One region of the Caballeronia sp. EK genome, then DNA from elsewhere that is predicted to be linked to it. Evidence: predicted binding sites of a transcription regulator. Region 1 holds the regulator's gene; each other region holds the start of a gene.

Region 1 (7,128 bases):
AACTCCTCCAGCACCGGCTGCACCGTGCGCACGACGAACGGCAAGCCGATGAACGTCAGCGCGACGAGCACGCCGAGCGGCGTGAACGCGACCTTGATGCCGAACGGCGCGAGATATTGCCCGATCCAGCCGTTGCCCGCATAGACCGCGGCGAGCGAGATGCCCGCGACGGACGTCGGCAGCGCGAACGGCAAATCGACGATCGCATCGACGATGCGCTTGAACGGAAACGTGTAGCGCACGAGCACCCACGCGACGAGAAAGCCGAACACCGCGTTGATGAGCGCGCCGCCGAGCGCGGCACTGAACGTGAGCCGATAGGACGCGAGCACGCGCGGCGACGTGACCGCGCGCACGAACTGCGCCCAGTCGAGCGTCGCGGTCTTCGCGAAGGTGGCGGCAAGCGGAATCAGCACCACGAGGCTTAAGTACGCCACCGTGATGCCGAGCGTCAGGCCGAACCCGGGAAGCGCGCTCGGCTTCTTGAATGTGAGGGTCGTCATCCTTGATTGATCCTTTTCTTGCGCCGGGGTTAGGCGCGTCGCTGCTTCGGGGCGCGCGGCGTCATTGACGCGCCGCGTCGCCCGCTCTTTCGCTTACTGCGGTTGATAGATCGAATCGAACACGCCGCCGTCCGCGAAGTGCGTCTTCTGCGCCTTCGTCCAACCGCCGAACGTGTCGTCGATGGTGTAGAGCTTCAGCTTCGGAAACTGCTTCGTGAGTTCAGCGGGCACCTTGTCCGAGCGCGGCCGATAAAAATTGCGCGCGGCGATCTGTTGTCCTTCGTCGCTGTACAGATACTTGAGATAGGCATCGGCGAGCTTGCGCGTACCGTGCTTGTCGACGACCTTGTCCACCACCGCGACCGGCGGCTCCGCGAGAATGCTCACCGACGGCACCACGATCTCGAACTTGTCCGTGCCGAATTCCTTCACCGAGAGGAACGCCTCGTTCTCCCATGCGATCAGCACGTCGCCCTGGCCGCGCTGCACGAAGCTCGTCGTGGCGCCGCGCGCGCCGGAATCGAGCACGCCGGCGTTCTTGTAGAGCTTCGTGACGAAATCCTTGGCGGTCTGGTCGTTGCCGCCCGGCTTGTGCTGCGCATACGCCCACGCCGCGAGATAGTTCCAGCGCGCGCCACCCGAGGTCTTCGGATTCGGCGTGACGATCGACACGCCCGGCTTGGCCAGATCGTCCCAGTCCTTGATGTGCTTCGGATTGCCCTTGCGCACGAGAAACACGATCGTCGATGTGTACGGCGACGCGTTGTCCGGCAGACGCTTCTGCCAGTCCGCGTTGACGAGTCCCTTGGACGCGAGCGCATCGATGTCGTAGGCGAGCGCGAGCGTCACGACATCGGCCTGCAGACCGTCGAGCACCGCGCGCGCCTGTCCGCCCGAGCCGCCGTGCGACTGCTTGAAAGTGACCGTTTCGCCCGTGTCGGCCTTCCACTTTTTCGCGAACGCCTGATTGAAGTCCTGATACAGCTCGCGGGTCGGGTCGTAGGAGACGTTCAGAAACGACGTCTGCGCGAACGCCGACGCAGCCAGCCCGACGCCCGCCGCCGTCAGCGCCGCCGCCGCGAGCACGCGCCGCGCGCCTTTGCCCAATCCCAACTTGATGCTTTGCATTCCCCGTTCTCCGTCTTATCGAATTGACGGAATCAGTCTATCGAGGCGTCTATATGATTAGAAATAATCGTTATTCACTTTTTTATACGTAAAACTGCTAAGAAGCATATTCCTGGGTGGAAGAAGCGACGGTGGCGGCGAAACGCGCCCTCCGCTGCTGCGGGCGGACGAACTTAAAGTAAAGCTTGAAAAGCGCGAAATACTGTATAAAAATACAGTCAACTGTCCATCCATACAGTGCACCCAGGGGCCAGAGCCTGTGACCAAGACATCAAAACTTACCGCGCGGCAGCAGCAGGTCTTCGAACTGATCCAGCGCGCGATCGACCGCACGGGCTTTCCGCCGACGCGCGCCGAGATCGCGGCGGAACTCGGCTTCAGCTCGGCGAATTCGGCCGAGGAGCACTTGCGGGCGCTGGCGCGCAAGGGCGTGATCGAACTCGCGGCGGGCTCGTCGCGCGGCATCCGGCTGCTCGGCGACGCCTCGCGCATCGATCGCTCGGAAGAACTGCCGCATCAGTTCACGCTGCCGCATCAGAGCATCATGCAACTGTCGCTGCCGCTCGTCGGACGCGTCGCGGCAGGTAGCCCGATCCTCGCGCAGGAACACATCTCGCAGCATTACGCATGCGATCCCGCGCTCTTCTCCAGCAAGCCGGACTATCTGCTGAAAGTGCGGGGCCTGTCGATGCGCGACGCCGGCATTCTCGACGGCGACCTGCTCGCCGTGCAGAAGCGCACCGAGGCGAAGGACGGGCAGATCGTCGTCGCGCGTCTGGGCGACGACGTCACGGTCAAACGCTGGAAACGTCGTCCGGACGGGGTCGAACTGATCGCCGAGAACCCGGACTACGAGAACATTTTCGTGCGCTCCGGCAGCGGCGATTTCGCGCTGGAAGGCATCGCGGTTGGCCTGATTCGTTCTGGCGAGTTCTGAAATCTCCACCCGGCAAGGGCGGGGAGCGAAAAGCGCGGGCATATCGTTCGCTCACGTTCAGAAAGAGATAAGAATGGGACAAGAAATGTCCCATTGACATCGCAAGATAGCCTCACCAACCGCTTTAACGCTCAGTCGAGGCGGCTCAAACACAACAAGCATGACGGCCGCCGTGCGCGGTGCGCCGCGGTGCGTCCTATCGTCTGGAGAGTCATCATGGAACGTTTTGCCCGTCTGCTGCCCTTCCGTCAGTTTGGCCGCCTGCGCCATCTGCGCACGCTGATCGCATGCGGCACGCCGCACGCCGAAACCGCCCCCGACCTCTTCGACGACATGCCCGCGCTGCCCTCCCGGCAGCCGGCTTTCGCGCGCGTGTCGCTGAGCAGCACGGTGCACGCGGAGCCGGAACAGCGCGCGCCGGTGCGCGTCTATCGCGGGCAATCGCGCGTGATTCTGGTGGGCAAGATCGACGAAGTGTCGCGCATGATCGACCGTTGCATCGCGGAGGAAGACGCGGGGCTCGCCGGCGGCATCCTCGCCTGAATCGGGGTGGAACGTGAATTCGCGGGATTTATCGCGCACCGGCGTGGTCAATCCCGGATTCACGTTTTGCAAAGAGGCTTCGTCGTCGCATGTCCCGCACTACCCGTTCTGTCGCTACCGCGTTCGTCGTCCTGATTCTCGTCGCGGCGCTCGCTTTTATTTACGCGTCACCTTATATCGCGCTGAATCGCGTGAAACGCGCAGCCGATGCCCGCGACGCGCAGACCGTCAATCAGTACGTGGATTTTCCCGCGTTGCGCGCGAGCCTCAAGGAACAGGTCGGCGCGCTGCTCACGCGCCGCGTCGATATTCAAAAGAGCGGCAATCCGCTCGCAATCATCGGGGCGATGATCGGTGCGGCGCTCGTCGGTCCTCTCGTCGATTCATATGCGACACCGGACGGCGTCGCGGCGATTCTGAACGGCATTCCGCCGCGCGGCGATCCGGGCGAGCAACCGCCGCAAGCCGGAAACGGTGCATCGGCAACGCCGTCGAACGCGCCGGCCTCGGGCGTCACGGCCGCGCAGCAGGCGCCCAGGGAACCGCCACAGACCACCGCCGGTTATCGAAGCCTGAACACGTTCGTCGTCACGTATCAGCACGGCGCCGGAGATGCGCGTTACTCGGCGATCTTTCACCGCTACGGCCTCGTGTCATGGAAGCTCGTCGCGGTCGATCTCAATGGCTGACGATCAGGCGCCGGCTTCGGCCTTGACGGGCTTGGCCGCGTAAGCCGCTTCGTCTTCCGCTTCCGCCGATTCACCCGCCTGACAGACGGCCACGAGAATGCTGCACTTCACGCGGTCGAGCAAGGGCGTGTTGCCCGCGCCCATCCACCAGCGCGCGAGACCGTTGCGGCAACGATGCCCGACCACGACGAGATCGACCTGAAGGCTTTCGGCGAGCGCGGCGATCTCGTCGATCGGATGCCCGAACGCAAAATGTCCCTGCGCCTGAAGACCGCGTTCGCGGAGCCACTCGACGCCTTCCTGCAGAATGTCGCGCGCGGCCTCTTCGAAGCGTCCGCAGGCCATATCGGTTAGCAGTCCGGCGCTCTGCGCGATGCTCGAGCGCATGTCCACCACTGCGAGGACGTGCGTCTCGGCATTCAGATCCAGCGCGAGATTCGCGCCTTGGCGCAATGCCTTGCGACCTTCTCTGGAGCCGTCATAGCAGAGCAGGATTTTTCGGTAGCTTTCCATCATGACCTCCCTGGCCAACTTGCCCTTCGCGCCCGCCCGACGCGACCCGAAGCGCGATTTACCCGCGGCGTTGCTTCATCATCGTGCGTCGCCCCTTGGGTGACAACGCTGGAAAACGCTTACCGACGCGAACATGCTAGCTCGCACCGTGCCAGAACTCCGAACACGCCGACGGACAAGCCTCTGGCACTTTCGGCCGGAACCGGTTCGACGCCCGTCGCACAGGTTTGACACGCGCTCGCCGCACGCGGTTGCACGCCAGGCATCGCCTTGGTGCAATGGATTACACTAGCCCGCTGGATTTCCCCTACGCGATTTTCCTGCGGCACGAATGCATGACTGATCAAACATCACGCGAGTCCGATGAAAGCGGCGCGCCCGCCATCGAGTTCAGCGAAGTAAGGAAGCACTACGGTGAGCGCACCGTGGTCGATGGTCTGTCGTTCGATGTGCGGCCCGGCGAATGCTTCGGACTGCTCGGCCCGAACGGCGCGGGCAAGACGACGACGCTCAAGATGCTGCTCGGCATCACCTCGCCCGATAGCGGCGCGATCCGTCTCGTCGGCGAGCCGGTGCCCGCGCGCGCCCGTTTCGCGCGCGAACGCGTGGGCGTCGTGCCGCAATTCGACAATCTCGATCCCGATTTCACGGTGCGCGAAAACCTGACTGTGTTCGGCCGCTACTTCGGTCTCACCGGCGCGCGCATGGATGCGCTCGTGCCATCGCTCTTGGAGTTCGCGCGCCTGGAGAGCAAGGCCGATGCGCGCGTCGGCGAACTGTCGGGCGGCATGAAGCGGCGTCTCACGCTCGCGCGCGCGCTCGTCAACGATCCAGATGTTCTCGTGATGGACGAACCCACCACGGGACTCGATCCGCAAGCGCGGCATATGATCTGGGAGCGCCTGCGCTCGCTCCTCGCGCGCGGCAAGACCATCCTTCTGACGACGCATTTCATGGAAGAAGCCGAACGTCTTTGCGATCGCCTTTGTGTGATCGAGGAAGGCCGCAAGATTGCCGAGGGACGGCCGCGCGATCTCATCGAATCGGTGATCGGCTCGGATGTGATCGAGATCTATGGGCCCGATCCGCAGGCGCTCGCGGCGGAGCTCGAACCGTTCGTCGAGCGCATGGAAGTGAGCGGCGAAACGCTCTTTTGCTATGTCGACGATCCGCAGCCCGTGCATGCGCGCGTGAAAGGCCGCGCGGACGTGCGCTATCTGCATCGTCCGGCGAATCTCGAAGATGTTTTCCTGCGTCTCACGGGACGTGAGATGGTGGACTGAATCAATGGATACGCTCGAACCATCCCGCATCGGACGAAAACGCGAATCGAAGCGCGCGGAAAATTTCACTCCGCTATCCAGTGCGCTGCCCGCCAATGCGACGCACTGGATGTCGGTGTGGCGGCGCAACTATCTCGTCTGGAAGAAGCTCGCGATCGCCTCGATGATCGGCAATCTCGCCGACCCGATGATCTATCTCTTCGGTCTCGGACTGGGTCTCGGGCTGATGGTCGGGCATGTCGACGGCGTGTCGTATATCGCGTTTCTCGCGGCGGGAACGGCGGCATCGAGCGTGATGATGTCCGCGAGCTTCGAGGCGATGTACTCGGGCTTCTCGCGCATGCACGTGCAGCGCACGTGGGAAGCGATCATGCATACGCCGCTCACGCTCGGCGACATCGTGCTTGGCGAGATCGTATGGTCCGCGAGCAAGTCGGTGCTGTCGGGCGTGGCGATCATGATCGTCGCGGGCGCGCTAGGCTATGCGAGCTTTCCGTCGATGCTGATCGCGCTGCCCGTCATCGTGCTGACGGGACTCGCGTTCGCCAGCACGGCGATGGTCATCACCGCGCTCGCGCCGAGCTACGACTTCTTCATGTTCTATCAGACGCTCGCGCTCACTCCGATGCTGCTGCTATCCGGCGTGTTCTTTCCGATCGCGCAACTGCCCGCGATCGCCCGGCACGTCACGCAGGTTCTGCCGCTCTTCCATGCGGTCGAGCTGATCCGCCCGGCGATGCTCGGCCGCCCGTTCGACGGCGCCGCGCTCCATGTGCTGGTGCTTACCGCCTATGCGGTCGTGCCGTTTTTCCTGTGCGCGTGGCTCTTCCGGCGACGCATGATGAAATGAAAAACGGCGATGGACCGCTGAAGTCCATCGCCGTGTCCGCATCGTCGAAGAAAAAACGCTACTTCACGGGAAACTCGTGATGGCCGCCGAAGCCGAAGCGCATCGCGGAAAGCATGCGCTCGGGGAACGACTCGGCATCGCGCGAGCGGAAGCGCGTGTAAAGCGCCGCCGACAGAACCTGCGCAGGCACCGCTTCCTCGATCGCCGCCTCGATGGTCCAGCGCCCTTCGCCGCTGTCCGCGACTTCCGTCGAGAAGCGTTCGAGCGTGCCGTCGCTGGCGAGCGCGCCCGCGGTCAGATCGAGCAGCCACGACGACACCACGCTGCCGCGCCGCCATACTTCGGCGATATCCGCGAGATCGAGCGTGTAGCGTTCGCCTTCCGCGAGATCCTTCGACTCCTTGTGCCTGAGGATATGGAAGCCCTCGGCATACGCCTGCATCAGGCCGTACTCGATGCCGTTGTGCACCATCTTCACGAAGTGCCCGGAGCCGACCGGCCCGCAGTGCATATAGCCATTCTCGACGCGCGCATCGCGTCCTTCGCGGCCGGGCGTCTGCGGGATGTCGCCGCGTCCGGGCGCGAGTGTCGCGAGAATCGGATCGATCCGCCGCACGATCGCCTCGTCGCCGCCGATCATCATGCAGTAGCCTCGCTCCAGTCCCCAGATGCCGCCCGACGT
Region 2 (7,128 bases), on a different contig from region 1:
TGCGATAGATGTATTGAATGACCTCTTCACGCCGTTGATGCTCGAAGTCAACGTCGATGTCGGGTGGCTCGCCCCGTTCTTTGCTAATGAATCGTTCGAACAACATATTGCCCCGCGACGGATCGACTTCGGTCACGCCGAGGCAATAGCAGACCGCGCTATTGGCCGCGGACCCACGGCCCTGACACAAGATGTGCTGACTTCGCGCGAAGCGCACGATGTCATAGACCGTGAGGAAGTACGCCTCATAACGCATCTCGCGGATCAACTGCAGTTCATGCTCGATCTGTTGCTGCACCTCATGCGGAATGCCAGCCGGAAAGCGCTTGTGGGCGCCGATGTACGTCTCCTGCCGCAGATACGCCTCATGCGTGAAGCCGTCGGGCACGAGCTCATCGGGATATTCGTAGCGCAGTTCATCCAACGAGAAGGCGCAGCGCTCAAGGATGTTGAGCGTCTGGGCGAGCGCGTGCGCGGGGTACAGATTGGCGAGGCGCAGGCGAGAACGAAGGTGCTGCTCAGCATTGGGCGCGAGATCGTATCCACACTCGGCGACGGGCTTTCCGATGCGGATCGCCGTCATCGTGTCCTGCAGGGGCTTTCTCGAACGCACATGCATCACGACATTGCCGAGCGCGACAACGGGCACGCGGTGCCGTTCGGCGATGTATTCGACGCTGCCCCGGTGAATGTCATCCATCGCGCGTTGATGCAGGATGAGTCCTACCCACGCACGAGCGGGAAACGTCTCATTGAGCCACTCGACTTGCGCGGACAGGGCATCTTCCTTCGCAGGAAAGTCGGGCACCAGGATCGCCAGGCAGTCGGGCATGCCACGTAGATGCGCGTACTCTTTCTCGGGCTTCGACAGGTCGTGCGGCGTGAGCAGGTAGGTGCCCTTCGCGGCACGCATGCGTCCGAGCGTGATCAGTTCGGACAGGTTGCCGTACCCATTGCGGTTTTGAGCGAGCAGGATCAGTCCGAACGCCGGGCTTTTGTCCGCATGAACGAGACGGAAGTAAGAGCCGATGATCAGCGGTAGCTTTTCTTCCTTCGCCTGGACGTGCGCGCGCACCACACCCGCAAGCGAGCACTCGTCGGTGATCGCCAGACCCGCGTAGCCGAGTTGCATCGCGCGCAACACGAGCTCTTCCCCGTGCGACGCGCCGTGCAGGAACGAAAAGTTCGTAAACGCGAAAAGCTCCGCGTAGTCGGGAAGGGCCGACGAGAAGAGATCCACGGTGACACCGATTATCCGAACAGCCCGTGAAGGAACCAGCGGACTTCCTCCGTCCTCACGCTTGGTCGTTCACGGTAGATCCAGTAACAGCTTTTATCGGTGGCCTCCGCGACATAGTAGTCGCGTGTCACCAGTTCGCCGTCATGCCAGCCCGCTTCGATCCGCTCGCCCGTCGAGACCAGCTTGAGCGGCGAGCCATAAAACGGTCGATGATTCTTGATCATGAGCCGCACAGGCGCGTCGAGCAGCCACGTTGGACGGGGCAGTTCAGCCGGGGCCGTGCACGCTTTCGTCGTGTCCTGGACGGGGACCCATTGGTTTGCAAGCTCAGGTCTATGATCCGAAGTCGGCGCGGGCCGCAGCACATTTTCCGCACCCAAGCGAGCGACCAGCAGTTCGAGGAGGCGGTTGTGATCCTGCGCGGAACCGCCCGGGTCCGGGAAAAGCGAATCGCTGGGCGGCTCAGCGGGCTGTACTTTCGATGCCGTGAGTCGAAGCGCGATGACGGCCGCTTCGAGCTCGACGCGCCCGAGCCGCTCCTTGAGCAGACGGACGAGGTGTTCCTCGTGCCATGTGGGTTCCGCGAGCGCGATGTCGATGACCGTCGGCTCGATCGCCTGGCGGCCGCGCTCGTGTTCGAGCGTGATGGTCGCCTGCGTGAGTGCGAGCTGCTGCGCGCTCAACCATCCGGTTAGCTGCACAATCAGGCGTCGCGCGGAAAAGAGGATCGCCTCAGCGTGCTCGACGCGATCGGGTAGTTCGGTGCGCGCGCTAAAGGAGGGCGGTAGCTCAAGCCATTCGTAAAGCTCGGGAGACAGGCCGTAGGCGCGGTCAAGCGAATCCAGTAAATCCACGCCACACCTCTTTTTGAGCCCTGCACGCGGTAGGCGTCGAATATCGTTGAGCACTCGGCAACCGAGGCCATTGAACCAATCGCCGAATGAGCGAACTTCGGGGACGACCATGAAGGGCAGCTCACCGAGAAAGCGTTCCAGCGAAGTCATCTTGAGCACGCGTCGGCGACCGCGTTTGGCGAGCAGCCACGCACCTTGACCCGTAGGCGCAACGCTCATGCGCGCGGTGACGCCGATCGCATTGACTGTCTCGCGGATCTGTCGACAGACGTGCACGATGCCGCCGAACAGTCGCAGACTCGCCGTGACATCAACGACGATGGTTTCTTCCTCGCGCACGGCGACTTGAGGCGAGAAGCGCAAGAGCGCAAAAGCGACTTCGCGTTGCACATCGAGCTCGCGCGCGAGGCTACGGTCATACATCAATGCGTCGGCCATCAGTGTCGTGACGCCACCGCGCTTCATTCCTACCATCACCCCTGCATCTCGGGCTGCCTGATCCAGCACGATCACCTTGTCACGCTCGAGCACCATACAGCCGTGTTCAGTCGGAGATGACCATCTCGGACGGAAGACCTCCAGCGAAAGCCGGGGCAGGAAGATGGCGACGAACACGGCCATGGGGGCTGAGCAGAATCGGAGTCGGTTGGAGGTGGATGGACAGTGGGTCGGTTCGGGTTGGACCTCGTCGCTTGATGACATCGACGACGATTCCGCCGTCGGCGGGCCGCACCCCCAGCCGTAAACTTGCCGGCGATGAATCCTGAGCGGCGGCGAGCGGTCGAACCAGAATCAGGAGGGTTTCAGTTGCTTGGGCCGCCAGATGCAATCGCCTTAAGGCTTCAGACCGGATGTGCTGCTGCCAGAAGAGCAGCGCGCCGCAACTTCGAGCGTTCAGTACGCGCTCGGCGCACCAGAGCGCATCCGCCGTCTTCGACGCCCGTAGCAGCATGAGTTTGTCCAGCGGTAGACCTAGATACGAAAACGCCAAGCTGTTAGGCATATGGGGCGCCTGCAGCAGCGCGACGGGCCGTTTGCTCGCCGCCACAAGCGCGGGCTTGAGCAACCTGACTTCCCCGATCCCCGGCTGCTGGACCAGCAGTTCCACCAGCGCGCCGATCGGCCAGCCGCCGCCGGGCAGTTCAGCCGACAGGGCGGCGTAGCCGGTGTCGATGGTCTTGCCGTAGACGCGTGCCAGTTGGTCGCCTTTCCACAGACTCGGGTGGATCGACTCGATGGGTTGAGATAGGGCGGCCATGGGGAGAAGGGGTTCACCCTAATACTGTTTATTTATACAGTATCTTAGCTCAAAAAACTGAAGCAGTGAATTGCACCCTATTTGCTTGCAGAGGGAGAATCAGGTGGAGATGATCTTGCAGAAGCACCCAATGCTGAAGTTCGTGGGCTTCGTTGCCACGCTGTGCGAGATTTTTGGGGCTGTGACGATCGATAAGGCAGCCGCCGAGACAAGGCGGGCGAGTTGCTTTTTTTTGCGCGAGAGAATGACCGAACGGTCGGGACGAAGTCGACGGAGGACTTCAAAGGCTGGTCGGTCGACTTCAAGTGGGTGATCGGCATTATTGCAAGGGGTGCGATCCTTGTGCTTCGGTACGGGACTGTGTTGCAGCGAGCGAAGCCCGGTCCTGCGCGGTTGAAAGTCGCGAGCTTCGTCCGCACCTCCGTCTGACGCGGGTGTGTTGGAAACATGCAAGGAGCGAAATGAACAAGCCGGACATCCATGAGCTGGAAGGGGCGCGAGCCGATCTACTGTGTTTCCTGGTGGCAACGATCGCGGCCTCCTACGCGCTGACGCAAGAATGGCGCGTGGATCATGTCGTTGAGAGCTGCCGGATCTGGCTCAAGCGCAACCTCGTCACGATGAATTGGCTCGAGCGGATCCGCATCGGCCAACTAGCTTTCAAAATTGCTCGACGCGACCTGAAAGGGGCGGGCATCGCCGTGCGCCAATCGGACGTGCAGGCGCTCTTTACCGGCGACATGGGCCTTAACCATGCCAGCACCGTGGTCCAGAAGATGATGAGACTGTGCCGCGAGGCAACGGGCACGGCAACATAAACCGATCGAGTTCCAAGGGGACGACAGTGTGCTATTCGGCGCAGATTCAGGCGGACTATCGCAAGTACGTGAAGATGTTCGGCGCGCAGATGGACATACGCGAGTTCGCACGCCTGTTCTGGGAGCGTGCCGAAGGCAGTAAGGCGAAGATTCCGAAGGCGATGGAAGACGCGTTCCTCGACCCTCAGACGGACGACGAACGCCAGATCAAGCAATTCATCGATCGGTTCAACGCTGAGCAGGCGGCTATGCTCGAGCAGGATGTCTTCAAACAGCGCAAGCGTCTCGCCGACGCTGAGCGCGCTTTGGAGACGAAAATCACGAAGGCGGCGAGTGAAAGTCGTCGCATTGCGACTGACAAGATCGGCTCGATTCTACGCAGGCTTGAGGACCTGAGTCGAACGACGCCGAAAGACCGCGACTCGCGGATTTTCCCCGGTCATTATGCGCCCGTGCTCGTCGTGGAAGACGGACGGTATGTAGTGAAGCCGATGCGCTACCAGTGCCGCATTGCGGGCAAGCCCGCCAACTACGACGCGCGCTTCCCCGGCACCTACAACGCCCGGCGCGACAGTCTCGAAGGCTTCTGGAAACCGTGCTTTGGCGTATCGCACGGTGTGATGCTGGTCGATGTTTTTTACGAGAACGTCAAGCGAGCAAAGTACGAGAATACGTTGCTTGAGACGCACGAGCGGGAAGAGAACATGGTCCTCGAGTTTCGACCGAGCAACCGTCAACTGATGCACGTCGCTTGTCTTTGGTCGCACTGGAGCGCGCCGGGCCAACCAGATTTGCTCTCGTTTGCAGCGATTACAGACGAGCCTCCACCTGAGGTCGAGGCCGCCGGCCACGATCGTTGCATCATTCCAATTAAAACCGAAAACATCCCGGCGTGGCTAAATCCGAAGGCGTCAAACCTGGATGCGATGTACGCCATCCTCGATGATCGCGATAGGCCGTATTATGAGCACCGGCTAGCCGCATAGATACGAGCAAAAACTGTCCAGATCTGCCGAGGCAGCTGTTATGCAACGGAGTGAGTGGACGGCAAAACATCACGCAACTGACCACCGCACTCGCCCTACGTGCTGCGATCAACGTCCTGCGTGATTCGGCCGAGTCTCGCCGCATGCCTTCTGGTGGTGCGCTTGAAGTAGCGTGCCCGCTCGATTCGAAAAGTCGGACGTTAGCTACAAATCTGTTCTGGTTCAGGATCCGTACCTCTCATGCTCCAGATAGCGGGTCGTTCGTGGTTCCATCGACTGTATTAGGAGCATCGCGTTGCTGTTTGAGTTTGGCCGCATAGGTCGTCGCCAGTCGGTTGCGACGATGCCGGGGCAGTCCTGTCAACCTAGAAGCGGATGGAGCCTGCGTGTTGCTCGCGCTAAAGCGCTCTCTTGTTCGAGGGCGATAACCGCGATTTCGCAGCGGCGAGTGAAAGCCTAGCGACGGAATAAGTAGGATCTGCGTAATCGCCTCTAAAACACCAGCTGTCACGCAGTTACTGGTGGGTGATCTTGAAGGGTGGGAGCGGAAGCGTCTCGCCGTCAACAAATGCAAACGCGCAGCGAATCGCGAAGCGGTACGCACCGTCTTTGCTCGCAAACAACCCGAGATCCCCCAGGGAGGTCGCTTCGCCGTCTTCTTCGAGGATAGACGCGCGGGCAGCGAAGGCTCGCCCGACACGGGTGACCGAGGGCTGGATGGCTGCACCATGGTGATAGAAGATCATCCTGTCTGTCCCCTTTATGTTGCGCGAGTAAAACTAGCGTACTGCGGAAAGAAATCTATCAGTTGAAGATTTACCTTTTTTGAACGGGCGCTTAATCCTGCTGCGCTCTCGTCAACCGCCGTCCGGCGGATACCACCATCAAGGGATTGCGGGAAGTGTCACCGTCGCATCTTCCCTACATTGGATAGCCGGTGATTTCACCGATATAAGTTGAGCGAGCAGAAGTCCTTATACTTTCTGCTCCCAAACTTCGAGGACTCGCCATGTGGCAAGCGCAGTGGCAGCAGCTGCCGGCATTTCTGGCGCACATCGATTTGCCGAACTGGCCGAGTTGGCTAGGGATCGTCGGCGCTTCGAGTGCCGTGAGTTCCATCGTCGTTCTGTTGATGCAGGGGTTGAGGAATCGGATCGTCCTGCGACGAGAGCGGCGCGACGTCGCGCTGGAAGTCGCGATCTCGCTCGAAGGCTATGCGCGCGAATGCCGTTCAATGATGCACCGCGCCGACTGGGCACGCGAGGAGGTTGCGCGCTCGGGAAATCGTGACGCCGCAAAAAGCGCCATGTTGCCGAGATTCTCGTTCCCCGAAAGAATCCAGTGGATCAGGCTCAGCCATCGCGTGGTATCGGAACTGCGTGACTTCCCGGCCAATGTGCATGCGGGTCGAAGCGACCTGGAGGCGTTCGCCGAGTTTGGCGATCCGTCCGCGTATTGCGAGGAGGTGAGCTTCGAAAGCGCGAAGGCGGCGCGAGACGCGCTCGTCTTGGCACGAGAAACCCGAAAGAAGCACGGCTGCGTGCCGTGGCGCCCAGGTGCGAAGGATGCGGATCTGACTCGCGAGCTAATGACTTTCATTGCAAGCGCGAACGAGAAGCGCCAAGCGCATCAAGATCCTCTCGCCCAGCGGCGGTCCGCGCAGCGTTCGTCACACTCGGCGTCGGCCGCCGGTGAGCCTGCCATCGCGCCGCAGTGAGTCAACGCAGTTAGCCTAATCAGCGAGAAGGCATTCGAGATCATGCCCGTATCCAAGAAGCGGAAGTCCCCAAATCGGACTGCGCGCGTTCCGTCAAAGCGATATCTGTTGCCGATGCCGCGGCAGGACGCGGACGGGCTCTGTCTGCAGACGCGGCTTGCACTGGAAGCGGCGCGATCGGGACGTGCCGCCACTCGGGAGATGACCGTCCTCGCACAGGCCGTGCTGCTGACGAGCTTCCTCACCGAGTCGGGG
Region 3 (7,128 bases), on a different contig from region 1:
TCGGGCAGGCCGATCACGCGCGTCGTGAAATGCTCGCTGACGAAGAGCGCGCGGCGTCCGGTTTCCGGATGTGTGCGCACAATCGGATGCGTGACCGGCTTGACCTGCGCGATCTGCTCCGCCGAAAGATTGGGCCGCCACGGGCTGCGCTGTTGCAGCTCGGCGTATTTGGCGAGATACGTGTGCTCGGCCGAACGGCCTTCGATCGCATCGCGCAGATGCGCAGGCAGCGCGTCCCACGCGAGATGCTGATTCGCAAAGAGCGTGTCGCCGCCGAGCGCGGGCAATTCCTGCGCATGCAGCAGCGAGCCGAGACTGGGCTTCTCTTTGTACGAGAGATCCGAATGCCAGAAATGGCCCGCATCGCCGAGGCCGATCGGCTTGCCGTTCTCGACGATGTTCGACACGATCAGCACTTCCGGATGCCCCGCGAGCCCGAACTGATGCAGCACGTGAATCTGCAAGGGGCCGAAGCGCTTGCTGAACGCGACCTGCTCGTCGGGCGTGATGCGCTGATCGCGAAACACGAGTACGTGATGATCCAGATGCGCGCGGTGAATGCGCGCGAAATCGGCATTCGATAAGGGCTTCGACAGATCGAGCCCGATCACTTCGGCGCCGAGGGGCGCGTCGAATTTGCGAATCTCGATGGATTGATCGGCGGCTTCGCCGGATGTGGCAAGTGAAGCGGGAGCAGTCTGAATCGTCACGGTCGAATCGATAACTTCGGGGAAGCTATCAATCTAACGCGCGGCGATTCAGCCGGCAACGAAGGATGCGAGCTTTCGTTATGCGCCGGTGCGATAAAGCCTTGTCGGAAGCGATACGACACGCCGATCTGCTCAGTCGCTGCCGGCGTCGAACGGCAACTCGACCTGCACCGGCTCGACGAAACCGCTTTCATCGCGCCCGGCGAGCGCACTGACGCGCACGCCGAGCAGCCTGATCCGGCGATCGAGCACGATGCGCTTCAGGCACTCGGTCGCGGCGCGGCGAATCTCGACGGGATCCGCGGTCGCGACAGGCACGGTCAGATCGCGCGTCACGGTGCGGAAATCGTCGAAGCGCAGCTTGATGCCCACCGTGCGCCCGACATAGCCTTTGCGCTGCAAGTCTTCGGCGACACGCGTGCACAGACCCGTGAACTCCGCCGAGAGCGTCGCGCGATCCTGCTTCGGATGGAAGTCGCGCTCGAACGTGGTCTCGCGGCTCATCGACTTGGGCGTCGAGCTCACGACGACGGGCCGCTCGTCCTGGCCCTGCGCGATGCGCGCGAGCCACGCGGCATACGTGGCGCCGAAGTGCGTTTGCAGGAATCCGGGATCGGCGGCGGCGATATCGCCCACCGTCACGATGCCGAGCGCCGCGAGTTTCTCGCTCGCCTTTGGGCCGATGCCGTTCACCTTGCGCGCGGCGAGCGGCCAGATGCGCGTGGGCAGGTCGTCCATGGTGAGGATGGTGAGGCCGTCCGGCTTGTCGAGCTCGGAGCCGATCTTCGCGAGCAGCTTGTTCGGCGCGATGCAGATCGAGCACGTAAGCCCGGTCGCGTCGTGCACGGCGTCCTTCATCCGCTGGCCGATATCGGCCGGCTCACCGGGAAGATCGCTGACGTCGATATAAATCTCGTCGATGCCGCGATTCTCGATCTGCGTCGTGAACGTCGCGACGGCCGCCTTGAACAGCCGCGAGTAATGGCGATACGACTCGAAATCGGTCGGCAGAAGGATCGCGTCGGGCGCGAGCTGGGCGGCCTTCATCATGCCCATCGCGGAAAAGACGCCGAACTTGCGCGCCTCGTAGGTGGACGTGGTCACGACGCCGCGCCCCGCGTAGTCGCGCAGACGCCTGAATCGGCGCGAGCCGTCGGCCAGCGTTTCGGGCGTGGCGCTGCGCCCGCCGCCGACCACGACCGGCATGCCGCGCAGTTCCGGATAGCGCAGGAGCTCGACCGATGCGAAGAACGCATCCATGTCGAGATGCGCGATGCGGCGCGGTGCGGGTGCGTTTGCGGGAGACGGCGTGTCCATTGCGGCGATCAGAGTGTCGCCGCGCGACGAGACGCGCTCAAAGCGAAATCGACAGGAACGAACGCACCGAACATGCTGAGGCAGTGCCGCCAGGCAATAAAAATGGCTTACTGTACATCCATACAGTAATTCGCGCTAGAGCCTGCCGGTGCGTGCGATTGCCGGTTCATTCCGGGGTGCGCTTTTCTGCCAGGGCGCGGCGGCAATCGTCGAACACCTGCCGCACGACATCCGATTGATAGTTGAGGTCTTCACTGTCGAGGATTTCCTCGACGGCTTCGCGCGCCCAGTCCGCTTCGAGCATCGCGCAATGCTGCGTGGCGATCTCGCGTGCGATGGCGGCGAGCTTCGCGACCGTGAGCCAGTCGGCGAGCCGCTGATGCCGGTCGAGCCATTTGTGCGCGGCCTGCACGTGAAACGAGGCGGCCGGCCAGTCGCCGTTCAGGTAATACGCGCCGAGACTGCCGCACGTGAGCCAGCAGAGCAACTCGACGCGGTCGCGGGCACTGAGGATACGAGACACATCGTTCATGGCGGCCTTCACGAGAGACGATCGACGAACGCGAATCACGCACGGCGTTTCGCATGGAAACCCGCACGTCACCCCTATAAAAGCACGATAGCACGGGATGGTGCGGCGCGGCAGTGCCTGCCCGCAGTGCGATCCGATTCACGGTGCGTTGGCGAACGCTTCGTCATGCGAAGAGCGGATTCGCGCATGAGAAGACGCTCGACCGAGCTCTCATTCCTTTCTAATTCGCGGGGCATAACCTGCTTTCCGTCGGCCCCACTCTTACCGGCCTTCTTTCAACGACGGGAGCACATCATGTTTGAACGTCTTTCGCAGTCCATCGACAACCTCTTCTCCATCCGCACGACGGACGATCTCCGCGACGCCTATCTCGCGTCGTCGAACGATCTCGCCGATCTCGAACGCCGCATGCGCCAGGTCGAAACGCAGGATCACGACTACAGCATGTACTTCTGCGGCGCGCTCGGGCGACATCACGATCAGCCATGAGCCGCGCCGCTCATGCAACGTGCGCTACTTGGCTTCCTCACGGCCCGCCTGCCCGAGCATCACGGTCCAGCCGAGGCCGCGCACGTTGCGGATCACGCCCGCGCCGAACTTCTTGCGCACCGAATGGATCAGCACGTCGACCGCGTTGCTCTCCACTTCCTTGCCCCAGCCGTAAAGGCGGTCCTCCAATTGATCGCGCGAGAAGATCGTGCCCGGGCGTTCGAGCAGCGCGTGCATCAGCGCGAATTCACGCGCGGAGAGCACGCCCGAAGTCTCGCCGCAGGTGAGCGTGCGCTGATCGAGATTGAGGCAGATGGAATCGTCGCCGAGGCGCGAGACCGCGTAGCCCGCCTTGCGCCGCAGCACCGCGCGGATGCGCGCGAGCAGTTCGGGCATGTTGAAGGGCTTGAGCAGATAGTCGTCGGCGCCGAGATCGAGGCCCTGAACGCGTGTGTCGACATCGTCGCGCGCGGTGAGGATCAGTACCGGCGTCGCATTGCCGGCCGTGCGCGCCTGCCGCAACAACTCGATGCCCGTCATGCCCGGCAGGCCGAGATCGAGCAGCACCACGGTGTATTCGGCGGCGTCGAGCGCCTCGCGGCCCGCGTTGCCATCGCGGACCCAGTCGACGGCGTAGTCCGCGTCCTTGAGCGCACGCATGAGGCTCGTGCCGATCTGCACGTCGTCTTCGATCAGGAGAATTCGCATGTTCCACCTCGCGCGTCGCGAGAATGGCGCGCGCCACGCGCCCGGAATGCGGCCGAAGGATATGAAACGCACGACCGGTCTTTTCGATTCTTTTCCGATCGACGAGGATCACTTCGCGCCACGCAGCGAATGCATTGTAATCGGCGCAAAAGCGCGCGCAAATCCTTATGTGTTTAATGCCGGCACGGCGGCGTTCTCGCTGACTTCCTCGACGGGAAAGCCGATCGAAGCGACGATGCCCGAGTGCCCGTCGGCGCGATTTCTGAGCGTGACGTCGCCGCCGTAGCGCGCGGCGATCGCCTTCACGATGGACAAGCCGAGGCCGCTGCCCTCCACGTCCGGATTCGCACGGAAGAAGCGGTCGAACACGCGCGGCAGCAGTGCTTCGTCGATGCCCGGGCCGTCATCGACCACATCGATCCACACCATGTCGCCGTCACGCCGCATGCGCAGGTCGATGGTGCCGCCGTCCGGCGTATAGCGCACCGCGTTCGACACGAGATTCTTCACCGCCATGCCGACGTCCGTCTCCACCGCGCGCACGTGCGCATTCACCATTTCCTCCGCGCCGATGTCCATACCGCGCGCGATGGCGATCGGCAGCACGTCGGCGACGGCGTCCGTCACCACTTCCGACAGCTCCACGCGCGCAAGCGGCGCGCCGTTCACCGGCGCATCGGCGCGCGCGAGCCGCAACAGTTGCGCGATGAGCTTGCCGCTGCGCGCGATGCCCTTGCGCAGTTCCTGAAAGCGCTCCTGATTGCCGGCGACGATATGCGGCGCGAGATTGTCGGCCTGAAGCTGTAGCGCGGTGAGCGGCGTGCGCAGTTCGTGCGCCGCATCGGCGATGAACTTGCGCTCCTTTTCGATCGATGTCGCGAGGCGCTCGATCATCGTGTTGATCGAATGGATGAAGGGCTCGATCTCCGTGGGCACGCCGACCGTCGGCAGCGGCTGCAGATGACCCATGTCGATGGCCTGCACCTCCGCGCCGAGCTCGTTCAGCTGACGCAGCGAGCGCCGCACGACGAGCGCAACCGCGATCCATACGAGCGGCAGCAGGACGGCGATCGGCCAGAGCGTTTGCGTCGCGGCTTCCTGCGTGATCTCGCGGCGCACGGACGACCGTTGCGCGACCTGAATCGTCATGGTCGGCTCCTGGCGCGTGAAGATGCGCCAGTGCTCGTCGTTGACGTCGACGCCGGAAAAGCCCGGCTGCGCGTCACGCGGAAAATGCAGCGACGGGTCGGTGGTGCGGAACGGCACATCCTCGCCGGGCTTCCACACGACGGCGACCACGTCGCGCTCGTCCTGCGTGCCGCGTGAGGGATTCTTCGGCAGGCTTTCGGCGAGTCCCTCGCGCAGACGGGCCGCCACCTGTTCGAGCCGCATGTCGAGCAGCGCGCTCATGCCAGTCTGGCTCAACTGATACGAACTCACGCCCTGCACGACGCCGATCACGCTCACGAGCAGCCCGAGCGCGACGACGAGTTGATTCTTCAGTGATTTGATCATTCGGGTCCGCCGCTTCGGAAAGGAACGGGGCGATTCAACAGTCCGTTCGATTTTAGGCGACATTGCCGGAGATTTCGGTCTGAAAGACGACATGTGCGTGACCGTTGCGTCTTGAGCGCGCGGAAGAAAAAAGGCGTCGGTCCGATGACGGCCGACGCCAGGGGCTGAGGAGAGTCGAGAAACGTGGAGCGGGCCGCGAAGTGCCGGGGAAGCGCGCCGCCCGTCCACGTAAAGAAGCGTAGGCGCGAAGAATTAGCGTTGAATGAGCGCGCCGCGCGCTTCGTCGAGCAGCGATTCCCGTAGCGGGATAACATTGCATCCGGCGCTTATTCATCGGCGACATTGCTTCGGCTGCAAGGATTCCGCAAGCCTGAGCGTCGCCGCCGCATCTCCATCTTTCGAGCATGGCCCGCTTGCGCGCATCGTTCTTCGAGCGGCGCGGCGCGCGATATGCCATTCCATCACCGCATGTCACAGACCAGAAAAACCGTTCGTCCCCTCGTCATTGCAGCGGTCATGGCCTCGATGGCCATGGTCGCAATCGAAGCCACCATCGTCTCGACCGCGATGCCGCAAATCGCGACGCAGCTCGGCGGCCTCAATCTCTACAGCTGGGTGTTCTCGTCGTTCCTGCTCACGCAGACGGCGCTCACGGTGGTGTTCGGCAAGCTCGCGGACCTGTACGGCCGCAAGCCGGCGATCCTCGCGGGCATCGCGATCTTTCTGATCGGTTCGGTGCTCGCGGGTTTCGCCTGGTCGATGCCCGCGATGATCGTGTTCCGGCTGATCCAGGGCGTCGGCGCGGGGGCAATCCTGCCGGTCGCGCTGACGGTGGTCGGCGATCTCTATCCGGCGCGCGAGCGCGGCAAGGTGCAGGGCTATCTCGCGAGCGTCTGGGCCGTGTCCGCCGTGCTCGGCCCGATGGTCGGCGGCCTTCTGATCCGCCAGTTCTCGTGGGCGTGGATTTTCTGGATCAACGTGCCGATCGGCATTCTGGCCGCCCTGCTCTTCATCCTGTTCCTTCACGAGGAAAAGCGCCACGGCCGCCCGGCGATCGACTTCGCGGGCGCGTTCTTCTTCACCACGGCCGTCGCCGCGCTGATGATGACGCTCACCGACGCCGGCCACGCGGGCAATGCACGCGTGGCCACCGAGATCGCCGTGCTGGTGCTCGCCAGCGTGTGCTTCGTGGTTCAGGAGCGCCGCGCCGCCGATCCGATGATCTCGTTCGGCCTGTGGTCGCACCGGCCGATCGCGGCGAGCAACGTCGCGACCCTGCTCGCCGGCATGGCGATGATGGGCCTCACCACGTTCCTGCCGATGTACGTGCAGGGCGTGATGCATCGCACGCCGGTGGAAGCGGGCCTCGCGCTCACGATGATGATGATCGGCTGGCCGAGCGGCGCGACCTTCACGTCGCGCTCGTTCAGCCGCATCGGGTTGCGGCGTCTCCTGATGATCGGCCCGGTGTTCATTCCGCTCGGCGCGCTGCCGTTCGTGCTGCTCGGTCCGCAATCGAGCCCGGTCTGGGCGGGCGTCGGCTCGGCGGTGCTGGGCTTCGGCATGGGCATCACGAGCGTGTCGTGTCTCATCCTGATTCAGGAAATCGTGCAGCCGCACGAACGCGGCAGCGCGACCGCATCGAACCTGTTCTCGCGCAATCTCGGCAACACGCTTGGCGCGGCCGTGTTCGGCGCGGTGCAGAACTACGGCCTCATCCACACGGACGGCCTGCCGCCCGTGCACGCGGATCAGTTGAAGCAACTGCTTTCGTCGGTGCCCGGCGACTTCGCGGCCAACAACGAGATCCGTCTCGTGCTGCATCACTCGCTGCATCTGACCTTCACGGCGATGTTC
Region 4 (7,128 bases), on a different contig from region 1:
TTCACGGAGGCGAGGGAACCGAAGCGCGCGTGAACGTCCATCTTCAGGAAAGCAGACATCTGGGTGAGGAGCACCGACGCCGGCTCCGGCGCGTTGAAGAGGTCCAGAATGCAGGAGACTTTTAGCGTATCTCGCAGATACAGCTTAATGGCCTCTTTCGAATTGAGAAACGACTTCGTTTCACCGAATTCCTTATGCTGCGGATACGCCGAAGCGCCAAGCAGGATTGCCGCAGTAGGCGTCTCAACCACAGCTGAGGGTGGCGGCTTATCTTTCCCGGCGGATGGTCGCAGGTCCCACTCGGCCGGCGAGTAGAACATTGGCCTGTCTCGCCAAGCGGACAGGGCTTCAGGGTATGGCGGGACGGTACCCATTGCGTCAAACAGACCGTTGTGGGACACCTCGGGCATTTTCACCTCGAACCGGCCGCTCAAAAGGCACGCCGCCTGTACTGCGTCGTGATAGATAAAAATAAAGACTTGTTTCGAGAGACGTCAATGCCCGCGTCGTCAATCGGCGCAAAGACCGGCCCAAGCTTGCTGTCGCTGAGTAAGCCTTGGACTACCTCATTGAGGTCCGCCAACGACAACGGTTGCTGATGCGCTCGGCCTACGAGAAGCGCATGAAGAACTGCGCCGGTAAACGCGGTCAGCGACCTCCCCGGTTTAGGCGTGAACGACTGAGCAGTGGTGCAATAGAGCACTGTACCGCCCTCCTGGTCCTGCCCATCACCACGTTCCAGAAAGGCTTCCTCGCCCACGGCGACGAGCTCTCCGTCCTCTGCTCCAAAATTCTTGAGTAAGTCGGAAATCATTTGCCCGGAGTCAACAATCACAATCTTCTGCAAATCTGGCCCAGACTCGCTGAGTACGTGAGCAAGGTCACGAAAAGAAAAAACGGCTGAACCGGGAGTACTCGCGTAGTCCGCTGGTCGGAAAAGAAGATAGTCCCTTGCACCTTTTACGCTAGTGGACCGACCGTATCCAACATAGTAGACGATGAGAACGCGCTTCTGTCGGGGATGAGCGACGAGCCGGTCTCTCAAAAACTCTGCTATTCGTTCGAAGACTCGTCGCTCCGGCTCTGGCGCGTCAAACAAATCAAGAACTTCGTCAACGCCCAGATTGTTCGATAGATAAGAGGTGAAGGCAGCCTTGGTGGCACGAAGGAGAGCGGCTGTTGGACCGTCGGGACGTTCAGGGTGAACTGAAGTGCCGAGCAAAATGGCCCCCGCCCGAACGAATTGCGCTTGCGCCGACCTCCATTGGGCATTAGGAAAGAGATAGACTTTAGAGGCAATGTTTCCGCCGGACTGGTCCGGAGCGTGCAGTGCTGGGCGGATAGCCTCCTTCTTGTATCGCTCTGATAGATGTTCCCATACAGCCTCGTGAATATCGTCGAGCGACAGAAATTCCTTAGACCGTACGCTGCCAGACGTGAGCACGTGAAGCAGCGCCCCGCTGAACATCGTGTACTCGTAGCCTGGTGGCGCGAGCGCGGCGGCGTCTCTGTCTGCCGCGCAATAGAGGGCGGTGCCACGCGTCGGGACCTCCAGCTCCTGTCGCTCGGTTGCGCCTAGGACCGCGCTCGTCCTTGCCGATAGAATGGATTGCGCATTATCCTCGGAACCCATATGCCCGAGCGCAATTCCCGCATAACAGGCGTCGATAATCACAAACTTGCGCATCGTGCTCGCCTCGGTCCGCAGGACACGCGCGAGGGTTCGAAAGTCGAGCGAGGTGAAATCCGGGTGTTTTTCCGTCGTTGACGCCAGCGCAAGAAAATACTCGGAAGGGTCCTCTCGCGCGGGGTATCCGTGTCCGATGTAGTAGACGATTAGGTTGACCGAAGACAGCGTTCCGAATCGAGTCCGGAGGTCTGTGTCGATAAAAGTCGAAATCTTTGATAGCTGAACAGGCTGCAAGTCTTCGGAACCGAACAAGTCCAGAATGACATCAACTTTCAGGGTCCGGACGAGATAGCCCTTGAATGCTTCCTTGGAATTCAAAAACGATTGTGTTTGACCGAACCCAGGGTGATAGGGAAATGACCATGCGCCAAGCAGGATGGCTGCAATGCGGGTTTCTTGTCGAGGTGCTAACTGGCCCGACTCAACGGGCTCTCGCGTCTTGATGACCAACTTCTGCCTGCCCGCCATATGGAAATTCCCGCCCCCCCATTCACCTTGAAAAGTGGGCGCCTGAGCCGCCCTGCTTTCCGGCGAATCCTTCGAAGGCTTTTTCTCGGACATGCCAGACCCCTCTAAATGTGGCTTCTCGCTAAGGAGTCGGACATCGACCGTCTAGGCCACGCCTTTGTTTTCGCGCTCGGCCGCTCCTTGTTCCGCCGCGGCTTTCGCAATCTCAGGGTACTTGCGCATCAGAAATTGCAGAATTAACCGCTCGGCATCCTCCGGGCTGAGATTGCTTTGTTGGGTCTCGCCCGCCAGGTCCTTCATCGCAACGGTGCGACGCCGCTTTCGCATCCAGACGGCAATCTGCCGAGCGAGGTCTTTTGCCGCCTCGTACAACATAACGCCCGCCATCTCTGCGAGTATCGGCCCGACAATCAGAAGGACGGCGCCGAGGCTTTGGGTCGTCGGGTCTCGCTTCGTCCGGCGCGGCTCGAAGTGCTCAACAGTCGCCTGCAGATGCGTAAGCAAATCGTTGGCAAGCAACTCGGACTCTCTGGGGGAATCCGCCTCGACGACAATCTCGACCACTTCAACCTCGGCTCGGGTCATGGCAGTTCGCCTTTATTGGTGACCTGAAAAAGCATAGGCCGCGAATGCGCTTTTTCAACATTGAAAATCAACTGATTGGAACTGTTTTTTCTACGCCTATATGTTTGGAAATCCTGTACGTGTTGATTTGCGGATTCGGCGGCGCCGCGCCTGGCAGAGCGGGTCTTGCACAACTCCATCGATTTCTGAACGGTCGTGCTTGCGTGGTTGTCGTCTCGCCGGTGAACGGCGTTTGCATCTCGCTCTGCCGAACAGCGACACTGACGTCTTTCACTCCCGTTTCGCAATCTGTTGCGCTAGCTGCTCGAGGAGGCACTCGTCGAGCATGAACCGTCGCATCGTGCCGCAACGTCTGTTGCGTAGGCTACCGTCAGCCTCCTAACGATTGACGTCGTCAACACCTTGCGCCGACCGTGCGGCCGTGTTCCCGCCCAAAGAACGTCGGCGCGCCCGCCTTGCCGCGCGCCACGGATATCATCGTTCGTCGCATCACCGAACTCATTCCGCAGAGTCGACACGAAATCCGCAATCTCCAGCATCGGGTGCTTTCGCACAAGCATATCCAAACGCATCTCCTCTGACGACCTAAAAGGGGCAATTCATTCCTTCGAATTTTGAGTTACGATACTGTATAAATATACAGTGTTTGCGTGACATGGCCGCCTTGCCCCAGCACATTGAGTCGCTTCATCCGAGCCTCTGGCGCGGGTCTCAGCTCGCCCGTGCGTACGGCAGGACGGTCGATACGGGGTATGCGGCCCTGAGCGCCGAGCTGCCCGGCGGCGGCTGGCCACTGGGAGCGTTGGTGGAGTTGCTCGTCCAGCAGCCAGGGATAGGCGAGATGCGGTTGTTGAGGCCAGCGCTCTCCGAATTGAGCGCACGACCAGTGGTGCTTTTGCAGGCACCGCACGTTCCTAACGCCTTGGCGTTTTCGTTTCTCGGGCTGCCGATGAACCAGCTGATGAGACTGCGAGCGCCGAAGACGGCGGATGCGCTCTGGTGCGCCGAGCGCGTGCTTCAGGCCAAAACCTGCGGCGCCCTCGTGTTCTGGCAACAGCGCATCCGGGCAGAAGCTCTGCGACGGCTTCACCTTGCGGCGCAGGCGACGGAAACCTTGCTGGTGCTAATCAGGCCGCTGGCCAGCGCTCAAGACGCATCGCCGGCCACGCTCCGGCTGGGAGTCCGACCGGCTGACGGCGGCCTCGTCGTCGATGTTGTAAAGCGACGAGGCCCGACACGAACCGAAACATTGTCCGTCGCCCTGCAACCGTCACCGATTCTGCTCAGCCCTTATGGCCGTGTTCGTCGCCATCTTCCTGCCCCGGCTTTCGCTGGAGGTGTTCCGTCAGCGGTGGTTACCGCCGACTGAGCACGGGTGCGTTGTGCTGGAGCGCGACAAGGTGATTGTGATGGACTCGGTAGCGGGGGAAGCTGGGGTGCTCCCAGGAATGAAGCCAGGCGGAGTGACAACGCTTTCGCCTGACGCAGCGGTCTACGACAGAAGTGTGGAACGAGAGCGGGAGATGCAGCGAGAAGTCGCTTTCGGCCTATTGCGCTTCTCGCCACAGGTTGCTCTTTGCGATGAAGAAACCATCGTAGTCGACGTGACGGCAAGCCTGCGTCTGTTTGGCGGCATCCGCAGTATCTGTTCGCAGTTGCGAAACGTTGTGAAGTCGATAGGCGTGACGGCCCGCACGAGCGTCGCTCCGACAGGGCAAGGCGCATGGCTGCTGGCCAAGCGTGGCCGATGCCGCGTGCTCAAGATGCGCTCGCTCGAGCGAAATCTCGATGCGCTTCCGTTCATAGTCGTGCAAGAGGTTCGCGCGTTTTCGGATTGGTTTCATGGTCTCGGTTGCCGAGCATTGAGTGACATCCGGCGCCTCCCACGTGCTGGGCTGAAGAAAAGGTGCGGTGTGGACTTGCTTGATTCTCTCGACCGCGCCTACGGCCTTTCGCCAGAGCTGTATCAGTGGCTGGAGGTACCACCGACCTTCAGCACGAGGACCGAACTGCCCGACCGAGTCGAACACGCTGAAGCCGTGCTTTTCTCCGCGCGAAGGCTCATCGTGCAGCTTTGTGGCTGGTTGAGCGCGCAGCAACTCGCGCTGACACACGCCACTGTATCCCTCGAGCACGAACGCGGCCGACAAGCCGTTGAGCCCACCACTCTTGAAATCGCTCTTGCTGAGCCGACCTGGCATGAAGAGCATCTCGTGCGCTTGCTCAAGGAGCGGCTCGGACGCACTGAACTGCCGGCTGCTGTGCTTGCCGTTCGACTGACTGCTTCCAAAGTGGAACCGGCCGAGCCGCCGAGCGACTCGCTGTTTCCCGAACCTGGCGGGTCTTCCGAAGACCACAACCGCCTTATCGAACTCCTCGTTGCGAGACTTGGCGCAGAGAACGTGTTGCGGCCGGCGCCGACCTCCGACCACAGGCCGGAACACGCAAATCGTTGGGTGCCGGTTCAGGACGAGGCGAAGCCGACCATACCGCCGGCAGGACTGCCGCGTCCGACTTGGTTGCTAGACGAGCCCGTTCGCCTCATGGTGAAGAACCATCGACCGTTCTATGGCTCGCCGCTCAAGCTCGTTTCAACTGGCGAGCGCATTGAAGGAGGTTGGCATGACCGCGAACTGGTTACCCGCGACTATTACGTCGCCGAGGCGGCCGACAAAAGCTGCTACTGGATTTATCGCGAACGGCCGAGCGTAACTTCGGAAGAAGTGCGCTGGTTCCTCCACGGCTTGTTCGGGTAAGCAGGTGTCGTCGTGGACTTCCCCTCGTTGGCGTTGCCGGATTACGCGGAGCTATTCGCGTTCACCAACTTCTCTTTCCTCCGCGGCGCTTCCCATGGCGAGGAACTTGTCTTGCGTGCTTCGCAGCTCGGATATTCGGGGCTTGCCGTCACCGATGAGTGTTCGCTGGCCGGCGTAGTCCGCGCTCATGTCCAGGCGAAGGAGGAAAAGCTTCCGCTCATCATCGGGTCATTCTTTCAGCTTGTGAACGCGGACAAGAGTCCAGCGTTTGGACTCATCCTGCTTGCCCAGAATCGCAACGGCTACGGCAATCTTTCTGAGCTCATCACGTTAGGGCGCATGCGGGCAGCCAAGGGCGAGTACCTGCTGACGCCACATGACATCTCAAGGCCCGAGAGAGAACATGCGCACTTGAGAGGCATGCCAGACTGCCTCGCTATCCTGGTGCCCGAATTCCCTGCAAAGGAAGACGCGCTCGCTGTGCAACTCGAGTGGATGAACGACGTTTTTGCTGAACGCGCCTGGGTGGGCCTCACGTTGCACCAGCGCGCGATGGACGACATTCATCGCGGTACCGTCGAGTTCGTGGCGGACCAATACCGGGTACCCGTCGTAGCGACCGGAAACGTCGTCATGCACGTGCGCTCAAGGAAGCCACTGCAGGATACGATGACGGCGATTCGAATCGGAAAGCCCGTCGCAGATTGTGGCTATGACCTCGCGCCGAACGCGGAAGGACATCTTCGGTCGCGACTGCGTCTTGCAAATCTGTATCCGCCGCACACGCTCTCGGAGACGCTCAACATCCTAGAGCGATGCAATTTCTCGTTAGATGAGCTTCGATACGAGTATCCGGATGAGCTCGTGCCAGAAGGCTTCACTCACGAAGCGTATCTGAGGCAGGAAACCTACATCGGGGGCCATCGCCGGTTTCCTGGCGGCATTCCGCACGCGGTTCAAGAGCAAATCGAGCATGAGCTACAGCTCATTCGCGAGCTCCAGTACGAGGCTTACTTCCTCACGGTCTACGACATCGTCCGCTTTGCGCGCAGTCAACACATCCTGTGTCAAGGCCGCGGGTCAGCTGCGAACAGTGCGGTCTGTTATTGCCTCGGCGTAACCGAAGTCGACCCGTCGCGCGGCAGCATGCTCTTCGAACGTTTCATCAGTAAGGAGCGTGGTGAACCGCCGGACATCGACGTGGATTTCGAGCATCAGCGGCGTGAGGAGGTCATTCAATACATCTATCGGAAGTATGGGCGCGACCGAGCCGCGATTGCAGCGGCAGTTTCGACGTATCGTCCGCGCGGCGCGCTTCGCGAAACCGGCAAAGCGCTCGGCATCGACCCGCAAATCGTCGATAAAGTCGCCAAGTCACATCAGTGGTTCGACCATTCGCAGGACCTTCTTCGACGGTTCGCGGAGTCTGGCTTAGACCCCGAGAATCCGCTCATCGATTTGTGGGCGTCGTTGGCAGCGCAAATTCTCAATTTTCCGCGCCATCTGTCGCAACACTCAGGTGGCTTCGTCATCAGTCGCGGGAAGCTGACAAGGCTCGTTCCTGTTGAGAACGCGGCGATGGCGGACAGGTCGGCGATTCAATGGGACAAGGATGACCTGGAGGCGCTC

What was found. Region 1 encodes LexA, which represses DNA repair genes until DNA is damaged. Its sites were predicted from a motif close to ACTGTATNNNNATACAGT; they were not measured.
Region 2: a site for LexA is predicted at 3,376-3,393, ahead of imuA (translesion DNA synthesis-associated protein ImuA). Genes of this name have one in related genera too.
Region 3: a site for LexA is predicted at 2,137-2,154, ahead of dinB (DNA polymerase IV). Genes of this name have one in related genera too.
Region 4: a site for LexA is predicted at 3,370-3,387, ahead of imuA (translesion DNA synthesis-associated protein ImuA). Genes of this name have one in related genera too.

The regions. Positions count from the first base shown of each region.
Region 1 is NZ_JACSUE010000003.1:449,488-456,615, forward strand. It holds gene cysT (sulfate ABC transporter permease subunit CysT) at 1-503, opposite strand, end outside; gene IAG25_RS10730 (sulfate ABC transporter substrate-binding protein) at 597-1,631, opposite strand; gene lexA (transcriptional repressor LexA) at 1,891-2,568, shown strand; gene IAG25_RS10740 (hypothetical protein) at 2,785-3,111, shown strand; gene IAG25_RS10745 (DUF2939 domain-containing protein) at 3,201-3,800, shown strand; gene IAG25_RS10750 (universal stress protein) at 3,804-4,313, opposite strand; gene nodI (nodulation factor ABC transporter ATP-binding protein NodI) at 4,649-5,596, shown strand; gene IAG25_RS10760 (ABC transporter permease) at 5,601-6,446, shown strand; gene gnd (phosphogluconate dehydrogenase (NAD(+)-dependent, decarboxylating)) at 6,505-7,128, opposite strand, start outside.
Region 2 is NZ_JACSUE010000010.1:286,609-293,736, forward strand. It holds gene IAG25_RS28730 (error-prone DNA polymerase) at 1-1,240, opposite strand, end outside; gene IAG25_RS28735 (Y-family DNA polymerase) at 1,252-2,715, opposite strand; gene imuA (translesion DNA synthesis-associated protein ImuA) at 2,639-3,352, opposite strand; gene IAG25_RS28745 (hypothetical protein) at 3,814-4,170, shown strand; gene IAG25_RS28750 (SOS response-associated peptidase family protein) at 4,197-5,156, shown strand; gene IAG25_RS28755 (hypothetical protein) at 5,672-5,902, opposite strand; gene IAG25_RS28760 (hypothetical protein) at 6,166-6,873, shown strand; gene IAG25_RS28765 (Fis family transcriptional regulator) at 6,988-7,128, shown strand, end outside.
Region 3 is NZ_JACSUE010000004.1:206,839-213,966, forward strand. It holds gene IAG25_RS13240 (TauD/TfdA dioxygenase family protein) at 1-710, opposite strand, end outside; gene dinB (DNA polymerase IV) at 843-2,027, opposite strand; gene IAG25_RS13250 (hypothetical protein) at 2,194-2,559, opposite strand; gene IAG25_RS13255 (DUF3563 family protein) at 2,854-3,048, shown strand; gene IAG25_RS13260 (response regulator transcription factor) at 3,073-3,756, opposite strand; gene IAG25_RS13265 (ATP-binding protein) at 3,922-5,271, opposite strand; gene IAG25_RS13270 (MDR family MFS transporter) at 5,740-7,128, shown strand, end outside.
Region 4 is NZ_JACSUE010000034.1:13,111-20,238, reverse strand. It holds gene IAG25_RS39745 (hypothetical protein) at 1-320, opposite strand, end outside; gene IAG25_RS39740 (hypothetical protein) at 431-2,251, opposite strand; gene IAG25_RS39735 (hypothetical protein) at 2,303-2,743, opposite strand; gene imuA (translesion DNA synthesis-associated protein ImuA) at 3,399-4,112, shown strand; gene IAG25_RS39725 (Y-family DNA polymerase) at 4,036-5,499, shown strand; gene IAG25_RS39720 (error-prone DNA polymerase) at 5,512-7,128, shown strand, end outside.